4 regions of the Exiguobacterium sp. s128 genome follow, and region 1 is predicted to be linked to each of the others. Evidence: predicted binding sites of a transcription regulator. Region 1 holds the regulator's gene; each other region holds the start of a gene.
What was found. Region 1 encodes Rex, which represses fermentation and respiration genes when NADH is low (regulators of the CRP and FNR family bind a similar motif). Its sites were predicted from a motif close to TTGTGAAATATTTCACAA; they were not measured.

Region 1 (3,155 bases):
ATCCGGACTTTTTCATTTTGGCTGTATGACTTTTCCTGACCCGTTTTCTTGAGTGAGAGCGCTTGTGGTTTTTGTACATCCACTTTTTGTGATGACACATGTCCCTCAGCATGAACTAGGCTGGAAGATGTCATGAGGGCTGCTGCCACCAGTGCAATCTTCTTCTTCATTCTTTTTTCCCCTTTTCCGAAAGATGTAATGTGACCGAAAATCATTCCAAACTAAAATTCTGTATTTTCAGTTTAATTAATTTTCTCTTAATATACAATTTAAATTTGGTGCTTTTTAAAAGTATTTGTTTGTTTATGTCACCTGAAAATCAAATAACTCCTATATTTACCTTTTTTCATAAAAGGAATCATGATAAGGAAACACAAAAAAACCCTTGGTTTCCCAAGGGTTTGATCGATAAAACGGAATGGAGACTATCGGGCTCGAACCGACGACCTTTTGGCTGCCAGCCAAACGCTCTCCCAGCTGAGCTAAGCCCCCGTGTGTTTCTATTAAGAGTATAACCAGTCCTGTACATTTTTTCAATATAAAATTAGACCGCTTACAAAAAAACTCTCCTTGTCGCCTGGACAAAGAGAGTTTCACTACTTATTTATTTAAGTCACGCATCAAATCCGCCTGTCGCTCCAGTTCTGCCTGTTGCTCCAAGATCAGGACTTTTTTATACGTCCGCGCTGAAATCAGGATGCTGATTTCATATAAGACGAACAACGGGACAGAGATCATTAAATGCGAGGTGACGTCCGGTGGTGAAATCAACGCCGCGACGACAAATAATGCAAAGTAGGCATACTTCCGATTCTTCCGCATGAAGAACGGTGTCACCAGTCCGAGACGTGTCAAAAACATCGTCACGACGGGGAGTTGAAACAAGACACCAAACGGAATCGTCAATCGAATCAGGAAACTGAAATAGTTCTCGACGCCGATGACTTGTTCGATGCCAAGCTCTTGTCCGAGCTCCGTCGATACTTCAAGTAAAAACGGTAACAGCCAAAAGTAAGAAAACGAGATGCCGGCTAAAAATAAGAAGAACGTTACCGGAATATAGGTCAACGTCGCTTTTTGTTCTTGGTCATGCAAGCCGGGACGGATGAATGCCCAAAGCTGATACATCCAAAACGGTGACGCCAAGACGATTGCGATGATGAACGCAAGATTCAGATACAACATCAGTGGATCCGCCACGTTAAAGGCATTCAGCCCGATTCCAAGTTCTTTTAAGTCAGCCTGCAAAAATCGGACAAGCGGACGGACAAGCGGAAAGGCTGCGACGAACATGACCACCACGATGATGAGCGACCAGACGATCCGCTTGCGCAGTTCATCTAAATGCGTCGTCATACTCTGTTCTTGATCGATCGCCATGATTCACTCACTTCTCTTTCGTTTCGTCCTTTTTGTCTTTATCATCGTCCATGATGCCATGTGTTGCGCTCTTGAACTCTTTTAATGTCTGACCGGCGGCGCGGCCGAGCTCCGGTAATTTCTTCGGTCCGAAGATGATCAAGGCGACGACACCGATCAAGGCGATACTCCCTGGTCCCATAAATCCGACTGTTAACGGAATAAGGTTTTCCATTATGATTTCACTCCTTCAGCTGATTGCGAATAATGCTTCATGAAATAAACAAGCGACTGCAACTCGATCGACAAATCGATGTGATGGACCCGAACGTGAGCCGGTACGTTCAACCGGGCCGGTGTAAAGTTCAGAATGCCGGTCACACCATACTCAACTAACTCGTCCGCTACTGACTGCGCGAACTGCGACGGTACCGTCAAGATGGCAACATCAACCTTGTTCGCTTCGATTTGTTCTTTCATATCAGACACGTGATAAATCGGAACGTCTTGTGTCGTCGTTCCGACCTTCTCCTCATCGGCGTCAAACGCGATGACGATACGAGTACTATTATTCTTTAAAAAGTTATAATTTGCAAACGCTGTTCCGAGATGTCCGACCCCAACGAGGGCGACATTCGTGACTTCGTCTTGGTTTAATGTTTTTCGGAAAAATGTCAGTAAATGTTGGACATTGTAACCGTATCCTTTTTTCCCTAACGCCCCAAAGTAGGAAAAGTCACGACGGATCGTCGCCGAGTCGACTTTGACTGCTTCACTGAGCTCTGCTGACGAGACGCGCAGCTTGCCGGAGTTATAAAGACTCTGGATAAAACGATAATATAACGGCAGCCGTTTTGCCGTTGCTTGTGGTATTTTTGTGTCTGGCCCATTCATACTGCAGTTCCCCCTTCGGCCACGTTCTGACGTGGCACCCAAATCAATGCAAAGAATTCTACTCTTCTTGATTGTAAACCACTTCACATAGAGTAACAAATATTATATTCGGCAGGATTTTTCGTGATAGACTAAAGGGTGGAAGGATGGATGGATATGATTCTCTTACAAGTAAACCAACTCTCAAAATCATTCGGCGTGGAGCCGATTTTAGAAAATATTAAACTCGAAGTACAGGAACGGGACCGGATTGCACTCGTCGGTCGAAATGGTGCCGGAAAATCGACACTTTTAAAAATCATCGCCGGAGAACTGTCACATGATTCCGGGGAAATCATGAAGAGTAAGGAAGTCCGGATCGGTTACCTCGCTCAGGACAGTGGACTCGAATCCAACGAATCGATCTGGAACGAGATGCTGACCGTCTTCGAACACCTTCAGGATCAAGAACGTGCATTACGCCGGATGGAAATCGAGATGGGGATGGAGCACATATTAAATGATCCCGTCGCCTATGACCGTCTGCTCAAGACGTACGATCAAGCACAACATGACTTCTCGGAAGCCGGCGGCTATCAGTTCGAAGCCAACATCCGCTCCGTCTTACACGGGATGCGCTTTTATCCGGACGATTATTCCCGCCGGATTCAGACGCTTTCCGGTGGACAGCGGACCCGGCTCGCTTTGGCGAAGATGTTGCTGCAGGCACCGGAACTGTTGATTCTTGATGAGCCCACGAATCACCTCGACATCGATACACTGTCTTGGCTCGAAAGTTACTTATCCGGTTACCGTGGCGCTGTCTTGATCGTGTCCCATGACCGGTACTTCCTCGACCAAGTCGTCAACGTCGTCTATGAGTTGTCACGTAACGTGTCCCGGAAGTTTACCGGCAACTATAC
Region 2 (3,155 bases), on a different contig from region 1:
GACTGGAAAGGCGTGAAGGAACGCCTGTTTTCTGATCCATTGTATCTTGTTGATAGCGAACTGACATCATTAGAGCAACTCCGGAAAACAGAACGTCCTTTCATTCAGTTTAAGAGTGACTCGACATATTACCAGGAAATTTTAGAATGGTGGCAAGATCGCTTTTCGAGTCCACCAGCCCGGACACTTGTCGTCGATCAAATCGAGACATGTAAGCAGATGGCTCTCCACGGAATTGGATTTGCTATCTTACCGGAATCGACGATCCACGAAGCGAATGAAGTGATGCAAATTCCACTCAAAACATCATCCGGGAAAATTCTAAAGCGGGACACATGGATTCTATCAACGGAATCGATGCTGGAATTAAAACAGGTCCAGGCGTTTTGGGACATCGTAAAAGAAGAAGGAGGAAGTCAGTCAGATGGAATACGCAATTGAAATGCGCCGCGAACTTCATAAAATACCGGAACCTGGATTCAAGGAGTTCAAAACGCAAGCTTTCATTTTAAATCAAATCCGGTCCTATCCGGAAAATCGAGTCAGCTATGATACGTTCGAGACGGGCGTATTCGTTCGGGTCAAAGGATTAACAGGGAACCGGACAATTGGCTATCGTGCGGATATTGACGGATTACCGATTGAAGAAGCGACCGGACTTCCGTTTTGCTCAGAGCATCCAGGGTTCATGCATGCATGTGGACATGATATCCATGCCTCGATTGCGCTTGGATTACTGAGAAGGATCGTGGAACTTCCTGTCATGGATGATGTCGTCTTCTTGTTTCAGCCGGCGGAAGAAGGACCAGGTGGGGCTGAACCGATGATCAAAAGTCCGTTATTCGAAAAATATCGACCGAGCGAAATGTACGGTTTACATGTTGCACCAGAATATCCAGTTGGAACGATAGCCAGTCGCCCAGGTGTTTTATTTGCAAGTGCACGCGAAGTCCACATTACGATTTATGGGCAAAGTGGTCATGCGGCGTTCCCGCACTTGACCATCGATACCGTCGTCGCGCAAGCGGCTCTGATCATGCAATTGCAGACAATTGTCAGTCGATCGATCAATCCGATGAACTGTAGTGTCATTACGATTGGCAAGGTCGAAGCGGGCATTCGGGAAAACGTCATCGCTGGTCGCGCCTTACTCGACGGCACGATGCGTGCCCTAAACGGCACGGACATGGAGAAATTAGAACAACGTGTACGGGAAATCGTTCGCGGTATCGAAGCCTCGTTTGGTGTCAAAATCGATCTACAGTTCGGCAATCGGTATTATGAAGTCGTTAATGATCAAAATGTCGTCAATAAATTTTCGTCATTTGTGAAGATGAACGCAACGTACATCGAATGCGATGCTGCGATGACAGGAGAAGATTTCGGATTCATGTTAAAAGAAGTGCCGGGGATGATGTTTTGGCTTGGCGTCAACAATGCGACGTCTGGACTGCACCAGCCGACGCTCAATCCGGATGAAGAGGCCATCCCATTTGTGATCAACTTGTTGGATCATTACTTCAGAGAGTATGTCTAAACAAAATACGTGACAAGCTGCCCTTTATTCATGAAAAAACGGATAAAGGGCTTTCATTTTATGGAATGGAACAGTTTTCGAACGTTTTGTGAAATAAATCACGAGTATATGTGAACAATTTGTTACATCAAACATTAAGAACAGACACAAATGATTATGTTCTCTATGATACGGATATAAACAATATATAGAAGTACGTTTAGAAAGAGGGGGCTATACACATGTTCAATGATCCAGTAATGCTCAGTCGATTATTGACAGGGCTCACATTAGCATTCCACATCATCTTTGCGACGATTGGGGTAGGGGTTCCATTGATGGTACTCGCAGCCGAGTACATCGGAATTAAACGAAAAGATCCAGATTATATTCTGTTAGCTCGACGCTGGACGCGCGGTTATATCGTAACGGTAGCAGTAGGTGTCGTGACAGGAACCGCGATTGGATTGCAGTTATCACTTTTATGGCCTTCCTTGATGCAAGTAGCCGGTCAAACGATTGCGTTGCCATTATTCATGGAAACGTTCGCGTTTTTCTTTGAAGCGATTTTCCTGGGGATTTATCTGTATACATGGGATCGATTCAAAAACCCGTGGTTACACTGGTTAATCGGGATTCCGGTCGTCATCGGTGCGACATTGTCGGCATTTTTCATTACGACGGTCAACTCGTTCATGAATTCACCAGAAGGATTTAAAATCGTCAATGGGACATTGACACAAATCGAACCATTAAAAGCGATGTTCAATACGGCGACACCAACAAAAGCGACGCACGTCATCGTTTCCGCTTATTTGACAGTCGCCTTTATCTTAGCGGCGATTGCAGCGTTCCATTTACTACGCAAAAAAACGTTGTCTGCAGCTGAAACGGCATATCATAAAAAAGCACTTCGCTTAACAGTCATGGCTGGATTGATTTTTGCCTTCTCAACAGCACTCGTAGGTGATTTCTCAGGGAAATACCTGGCGAAATACCAACCAGAAAAATTAGCAGCAGCGGAGTGGCATTTTGAAACGACTAGCGAAGCCGAATTGATATTTGGTGGTATTTTAGATGAACAAGCTGATGGAAGTTATGAAATCAAAGGTGCAGTCAAGATTCCATACGCGTTATCGATTCTCGCAGGTGGGGCACCGGATACGGAAGTCATCGGATTAAATGAGTTTGCAAAAGAAGATCAAGCTCCACTGTTTGTCCATTATTTCTTTGATATCATGGTATCAATCGGAATGTATTTGGCGGCGATCTCAGCCTTGTTCGTCTTAGCGTTCCGCCTTAAGAAATTGAATCCGTATAACAAGTGGTTATTACGTGGTATTTTCATTGGTGGACCACTCGCCATCGTCTCGATCGAAGCCGGTTGGATGTATGCGGAAATCGGACGCCAACCATGGACACTCTATGGGATTATGAGAACGGCCGATGCGGCGACGACGTCAACCGCCGTCGGACCAATGCTCATCTTATTCAGTTTGCTTTACCTGTTGCTTGGAACGATCTGTACGATCGTCCTGCTCCGGATGTTTAAAAATAATCCTGTCGGCAAAGAACTCGCGGATGACCATCATACACGTGGTGAAGCGATGTTTGCAGACGACAATAAATAAGGAGGGAA
Region 3 (3,155 bases), on a different contig from region 1:
CAGATTGCCGTCGGTCATGTCGAAGCTGGGCTTCGTACATATGACAAGTACTCACCGTTCCCGGAAGAAGTGAACCGGCAGTTGACCTCGACGCTGGCCGACTTGCATTTTGCACCGACCGAGCAGGCAGCGGCGAATTTAGCGTCGGAAAACCGACATGCGGGCGTTTTCGTGACCGGAAATACGGCGATCGATGCCCTGCAAACGACGGTCCAACCGGATTACGTCCATCCCGTCCTCGAACAGATCGGTTCGAAACGACTCGTCCTGATGACGGCCCACCGGCGTGAAAATCTCGGTACGAAGATGCATCAGATGTTCCGGGCGATCCGGCGTCTCGTCGATGACCACCCGGATATTCATGTCGTCTACCCGGTCCACTTGAATCCGGTCGTCCAGGAAGCAGCGAATGATGTTTTTGGAGGACACGACCGCATCACCTTGATTCCACCGCTTGACGTCTTTGACTTCCATAACTTTGCCAGCCGGGCCCATCTCATTTTGACGGATTCCGGCGGCGTTCAGGAAGAAGCCCCGTCACTCGGTGTGCCGGTTCTCGTCTTACGCGATACGACGGAACGTCCGGAAGGCGTCAAAGCGGGAACGTTGAAGCTGGCCGGAACGGATGAAGAAACGATTTACCGTCTGGCGAGCGAGTTGCTTGAAGACGAAGCGGCGTATAAGAAGATGGCCCGGGCCTCGAATCCATACGGGGACGGTCATGCCTCAGAACGGATTGCGGCGGCGATTTTGCAACATTTTAATCAAGGACCGGTAGTAGAACCGTTTCGGGCAAACTAGTTTGTGACACGAGTTATTCTTCATGAACGTTCATGACAGGTGAATCACTCGATGTTCTGATCTTGATTCAGTGATGGAAGCAGGATGATTTTGACCGATGCGACTTGCGTTTTGCCCGAGGAAAGCGAGATGAGAAAGCGAGGTCAAGTCACTCACCTATAGAAATGAATATATGGTTTTTGTTAAAAATAGCTGACATATGACCTCGAAACGACAAAACGACCGATGACATTTTACGCTGTGACAACGGACACACGAGACCAATTGGAAATCGTCCGCCGTAGTTGTTACAAACAGATGTCAGAGGCGTTTTTTCGTCCCGAAACGGAAGCGTTTACAATTGTGAATAAAAATTGTTTTTTCACAAAATCGACACAAATCAAATTTAGACGACTTGTTTCTCATTCCGAAACACGATATAACGTTACTGTTCAATGGTTTTGTTCACCTAGTGAACCATCTCGCTAAACGTTGATAGCACTACATATTTTCTTCACATCTTCGTGAAAAGAGTGGCATGGGATACCTCTGTGAAAACCTTATCAATTGTTGATATACAATGGTTTTGACGCTCCATTTTAATTGTGAATTCATTTGACTATGAAATGGTTCTCATTGTATTCTTGACTAGTATGAAAATCCGCAAATTGTGGGAAAGAAAAAGAGCTCACAACTGGGAAAAGGGGGTCGTCTCTAGTGCGCCAAAAAGGGCTCGCGACGAGTATGGTCATGGCCTCGCAAATTTCGACGGCACTTGCCGCACCGATCGTCATCGGCTTTCTTGTTGGGAACTATGGGGAACAGCAGGACTGGTGGCAAAAGATGGGCGCGACGTTTTCAGTGTTCATCGGGATTTTCATCGGAATTCTCTGCATGATCGCAATGATCAGGCACTTGTTAGGAGACAAGACATGAACATCATCCTTCAAGATGCGTTGTATCGTGCGTACTTAAGATGGTTCGGACTCTACTATGGAATCCTTGCCGTCCTGTTACTTGTCGGTTATCCGAGTGATCCAGTGATTTATGGGCTGGCATTAGGTGGGGCAGGTAGCTTCATGATTTTGACGCTTCAGCGATTAAGCGTCGATCGAATGTATCGTGTAATCGAGCGGGGGCGTAAGCCAATGTCTCGAGGGACCGTATCACGCATGGCGGTCGCGGTACTCTGTGTGATGATCGGTTTGAAGTATGAAACCGAATTGTCATTAACTGCGGTGGTAATAGGCCTTCTCGCCGGCCACGTCATACAATTTTGTGAGTTTTTTACTCACGAACTTAAGCGGGAAAAGAGGTGAATAGTCAAATGAACCACGAAATGCCACTTTACGAAATCCCACTCTGGGGCGACTTCGTTCTGTACGGTAGTTGGACAAACTTGATCACAGTGCTGATTGCAGCTGCTCTCGTTTTCCTGATTGCCGTGGCCGGTACGCGACGTCTTGCGATGAAGCCAACCGGTTTTCAAAACACGCTGGAGTTATTCCTCGAATTCGTTCGCGGAATCATCAGCAGTACGATGGACTGGAAAACAGGGGGTCGCTTCCTAACTTTCGGAATGACACTGTTCCTATTCATCATCGTGTCCAACTTAATGGGTCTTCCCTTTAACGTTGTGACGGGTCACTACATTTGGTTCAACTCACCAACTGCGGATCCGTACGTGACACTTGCACTTTCATCTATGGTAGTGGTCATGAGCCATTATTACGGTGTGAAAATGCGCGGCTTCGGCGCTTATGCGAAAACGTTTATGACGCCGATGTTCATCATCACCATCATCGAGGAGTTCGCAAACACGTTGACACTTGGTCTTCGTCTTTACGGTAACATCTTCGCGGGTGAGATCATGATTGGTATCATTCTCTCGATCGGAATCATCTCTGGAACGAACGATTTCCAATTCTTCGGACCAGTCGGTGTCATCCTGTCAGCGATCCCAATGATTATCTGGCAAGGATTCTCGCTCTTCATCGGAGCAATCCAAGCGTATATCTTCCTTATCTTAACGATGGTTTACATCGGGCATAAGGCAGCGCACGACCATTAATTCGAAGGTAAAGCATCTGCTTTTCCGATAACGGTACGACCAAATTTCGAACACAATCTAGGGAGGCAATTCATCATGGAACTTATTGCAACAGCGATCATCATCGGACTCGGCGCACTTGGCGCAGGTATCGGTAACGGTCTTATCGTAAACGGTACAGTATTAGGACAAGCACGTCAGCCAGAACTCAAAAACGAACTTCGTCAAACAATGTTCATCGGTATCGGTCTCGTTGAGGCACTTCCAATCATCGGTGTAGCGGTCGGTTTCCTTCTCCTCAACTCTTAATCCGTATTTAATCTTA
Region 4 (3,155 bases), on a different contig from region 1:
GCGTCTTGAGTTGAAGAAATACAACCCACGTCTCCGTAAGCACACACTTCACCGTGAAGTAAAATAATTGAGATGGAAGCCATCACCTTGTGTGATGGCTTTTTTGTTGAATGAGGGGGAACAGAACAGATGGATAAACAGGAGTTACGCCAATTCATTGCCCATCAACTGGATACGTTAGAGAATCGAAAACAACGGGAACAACAGATTTACGACCAATTGTTTGGAATGCCAGAGTGGCATGCCGCACAATCGGTGGCAATCACATTATCTTTTCGAAATGAGTGTGCGACAGAGGAAATCATCTTAAAAGCATGGGAGCATGGAAAACACGTTGTCATTCCGAAAGTCGTCGAACGACAAATGCGATTTTTTGACTACACGCGAGCTAGTCGTTTAGTCGAAAATAAGATGGGCATCCGTGAACCGGACGAAACGGCTGTCGAACGGACGTTGGATACGATAGATCTCTGTATCGTCCCAGGGCGCGTCTTCATGAGAAACGGATTTCGAATCGGATGGGGCGGTGGATTTTATGACCGGGCCTTAGCGAGTTATCCAGGACACACCCTATCGGTTGCATTTGAGAAACAACTTGTTCCGATCTTTGATATCGAACCATTTGATCAACCGGTCAATCAAATCGTTACGGAATCTGAGGTCATCCGATGCCGTTGATCTATGGAATCTTATTTTGTTTGATACTCGGTTATCTCGGTTACCGGCTACATTTATTGACGATCACCGGTGCCATCTGGACAATTGTTGTCGGTACGGTCGTCATTTACGGATTGGGCTATAGCGGATTAATCGTACTAATGCTGTTTTTTGGAAGTTCTAGCCTCTTATCGAAACTCGGAAAACGAAGAAAACGTTCTGTCAATCAGATTGTTGAAAAAGATGGGGCGCGTGATGGTTGGCAAGTATTAGCAAATGGCGGGGTGGCGTCACTTGCTGCCGTCGGTATTATTTTTACCGATCATCCTAGTTTTTTATTGTTATTCCTGATTGTATTAGCAGCTTCGAATGCGGATACGTGGGCGTCTGAAATCGGACCATTGTCACAAAAAGAACCTTTTTTATTCAGTGGACGGCGCGTCCCTGCTGGAACAAGTGGGGCGATTTCAGTGCTTGGAACGTCAGCGACTGTGATTGGCGCCTTGTTCATCGCGACGGCGGGCGATTTATTGTTTGATTTGACGACGGCAGAATGGTTGCTAGTGACAGTTGGTGGTGTCTTAGGCAGTCTTTTCGATACGCTTTTCGGTGGGACGATCCAGCGGAAGTTCCGGTGCGCAGTGTGCGGTAAAGAAACTGAAAAGAGGATCCATCATGAAAAGCCGACGTTGTATGTCACGGGATGGAAGTGGCTTGGGAACGACGGTGTGAATTTTTTATCAAGCGGAATCGCTGGATTGATTGGTTTTATTGTCTACCGAATGTGGTAAGTGGAAGTTGTAGATGTAATTTTTCCTTATGTTAGGATATTATTGACACAAATTAGACAAGATGTGACCGTTTTCACAAGAAACAAACCTTTGTGAAAGATGTTACAATCTATTTGTGAGATAGTTAACAAACTTTTGAATTACCTTAGAAGGGTGGACATATAGAATGGAATTACATGCGAAAGTTACACGCGTTGCCTTGATTGGTGCGGGAGCTGTAGGGTCAAGTTTTGCGTATCAGATGTCAACTGCCGGATTATGCGAAGAATTAGTCATCATCGATGTCAATAAAGCGAAAGCAGAAGGGGAAGCGATGGATTTAAATCATGGAACGCCATTTAGTTCTTCTCCGATGCGCATCTGGGCTGGAGATTATTCTGATTGTAAAGATTCTGAAGTGATTGTCATCACGGCTGGAGCGCCACAAAAACCGGGTGAAACCCGGTTGGACCTCGTCGCTAAAAATGCTTTAATCATGAAAGAGATGATGCGTCAGATTATGGAGTCGGGTTTTGATGGGATTATCGTCGTCGCCTCGAACCCTGTAGACATCATGGCCCACTTAGCCTGGAAATATTCTGGTCTTCCTAAGTCACGTGTCTTTGGTTCTGGAACAGTTCTCGATACAGCACGGTTACGCCAAATGTTAGGGGAATACTTCCATATCGATTCTCGGAATGCACATGCCTATATTTTAGGGGAACACGGTGATACAGAGTTTGCAGCTTGGAGTAATTCTCGTATTTACGGCAAGACGATTGACGAGTTACTGGCAGAAGACGATCGTTATTCTCAGGCCGATCTAGATCAGATTTATATCAATGTCCGCGACGCTGCTTACCATATCATTGAACGCAAAGGGGCGACGTATTACGCGATTGGTCTTGGACTTGTTCGGATCGTCCGGGCAATCCTTGGGAATGAGAACTGTTTGTTGACGGTCGGGGCACACGTCGACGGACAGTATGGGATTTCCGGAATTCATATCGGTGTACCCGCTGTCATCAATCGTCAAGGAGTCCGCGAGATCATTGAAGTTTCGTTGACAGAAGAAGAACTCAAAAAATTCCATCATTCAGCCGAAGTCTTGCGGCAAACAATGGAACCCGTTCTTCGGTAAGCGTTACGAGATTTCTATAGAGTAAGCCGTTCCTTTCTATCAACTTAGAAGGAAACGGCTTTTTTTGCTTCACAGATTGTCGATCAAACGAGGTTTTATTTTACTAGAAAAAGGTTATGTAAGGGATAGAAGAGTTTTTCGTGCCATCGTGCTTGAGAAGAAAACGTATAAAGGGGAGAACGACAGTCATGTATACATTTCGAAAGTTAACGAAAGAAGATGCAGAACAGTATTGGAGTCTTCGACTCGAAGGGTTAAAAAATCATCCGGACGCATTTGGTCATTCGTTCGATGACGAACAACAAACACCGATTAAGGATGTCCAGGAAGGTCTTGAAGGTGATCCGGAATCGGATGAGATTTGGCTTGGAATGTTTGATGGTGAAAGATTGTTTGGATTCGGTCAAGTCAAACCGTATGAATTGTCACGCGAGTCGCACAAGGCGATGATATCCGGTGTTTATGTCTCACCTGATTATCGTGGCGGGACAGGACGTGCCTTGATGGAAGCCTTGATTGAAGAAGCCAAACAGATTCCGGACGTCGAACAAGTCATCTTAGCTGTTTTATCTGGAAACGAGGCAGCA

Region 2: a site for Rex is predicted at 1,624-1,641, ahead of KNQ13_RS00095 (cytochrome ubiquinol oxidase subunit I). Genes of this name have one in related genera too.
Region 3: a site for Rex is predicted at 1,400-1,417, ahead of KNQ13_RS07820 (AtpZ/AtpI family protein). Genes of this name have one in related genera too.
Region 4: a site for Rex is predicted at 1,562-1,579, ahead of KNQ13_RS01135 (L-lactate dehydrogenase). Genes of this name have one in related genera too.

Annotation. Positions count from the first base shown of each region.
Region 1 is NZ_JACSMT010000006.1:60,076-63,230, forward strand. Features, by position in the region: gene KNQ13_RS04105 (S8 family serine peptidase) at 1-170, opposite strand, end outside; tRNA gene KNQ13_RS04110 (tRNA-Ala) at 420-492, opposite strand; gene tatC (twin-arginine translocase subunit TatC) at 601-1,380, opposite strand; gene KNQ13_RS04120 (twin-arginine translocase TatA/TatE family subunit) at 1,388-1,594, opposite strand; gene KNQ13_RS04125 (redox-sensing transcriptional repressor Rex) at 1,594-2,253, opposite strand; gene KNQ13_RS04130 (ABC-F family ATP-binding cassette domain-containing protein) at 2,410-3,155, shown strand, end outside.
Region 2 is NZ_JACSMT010000001.1:17,075-20,229, reverse strand. Features, by position in the region: gene KNQ13_RS00105 (transcriptional regulator CcpC) at 1-441, shown strand, start outside; gene KNQ13_RS00100 (N-acetyldiaminopimelate deacetylase) at 425-1,537, shown strand; gene KNQ13_RS00095 (cytochrome ubiquinol oxidase subunit I) at 1,759-3,147, shown strand.
Region 3 is NZ_JACSMT010000015.1:43,873-47,027, reverse strand. Features, by position in the region: gene wecB (non-hydrolyzing UDP-N-acetylglucosamine 2-epimerase) at 1-801, shown strand, start outside; gene KNQ13_RS07820 (AtpZ/AtpI family protein) at 1,498-1,716, shown strand; gene KNQ13_RS07815 (ATP synthase subunit I) at 1,713-2,099, shown strand; gene atpB (F0F1 ATP synthase subunit A) at 2,108-2,851, shown strand; gene atpE (F0F1 ATP synthase subunit C) at 2,927-3,139, shown strand.
Region 4 is NZ_JACSMT010000002.1:4,875-8,029, reverse strand. Features, by position in the region: gene rpmG (50S ribosomal protein L33) at 1-67, shown strand, start outside; gene KNQ13_RS01145 (5-formyltetrahydrofolate cyclo-ligase) at 130-678, shown strand; gene KNQ13_RS01140 (DUF92 domain-containing protein) at 669-1,448, shown strand; gene KNQ13_RS01135 (L-lactate dehydrogenase) at 1,615-2,568, shown strand; gene KNQ13_RS01130 (GNAT family N-acetyltransferase) at 2,757-3,155, shown strand, end outside.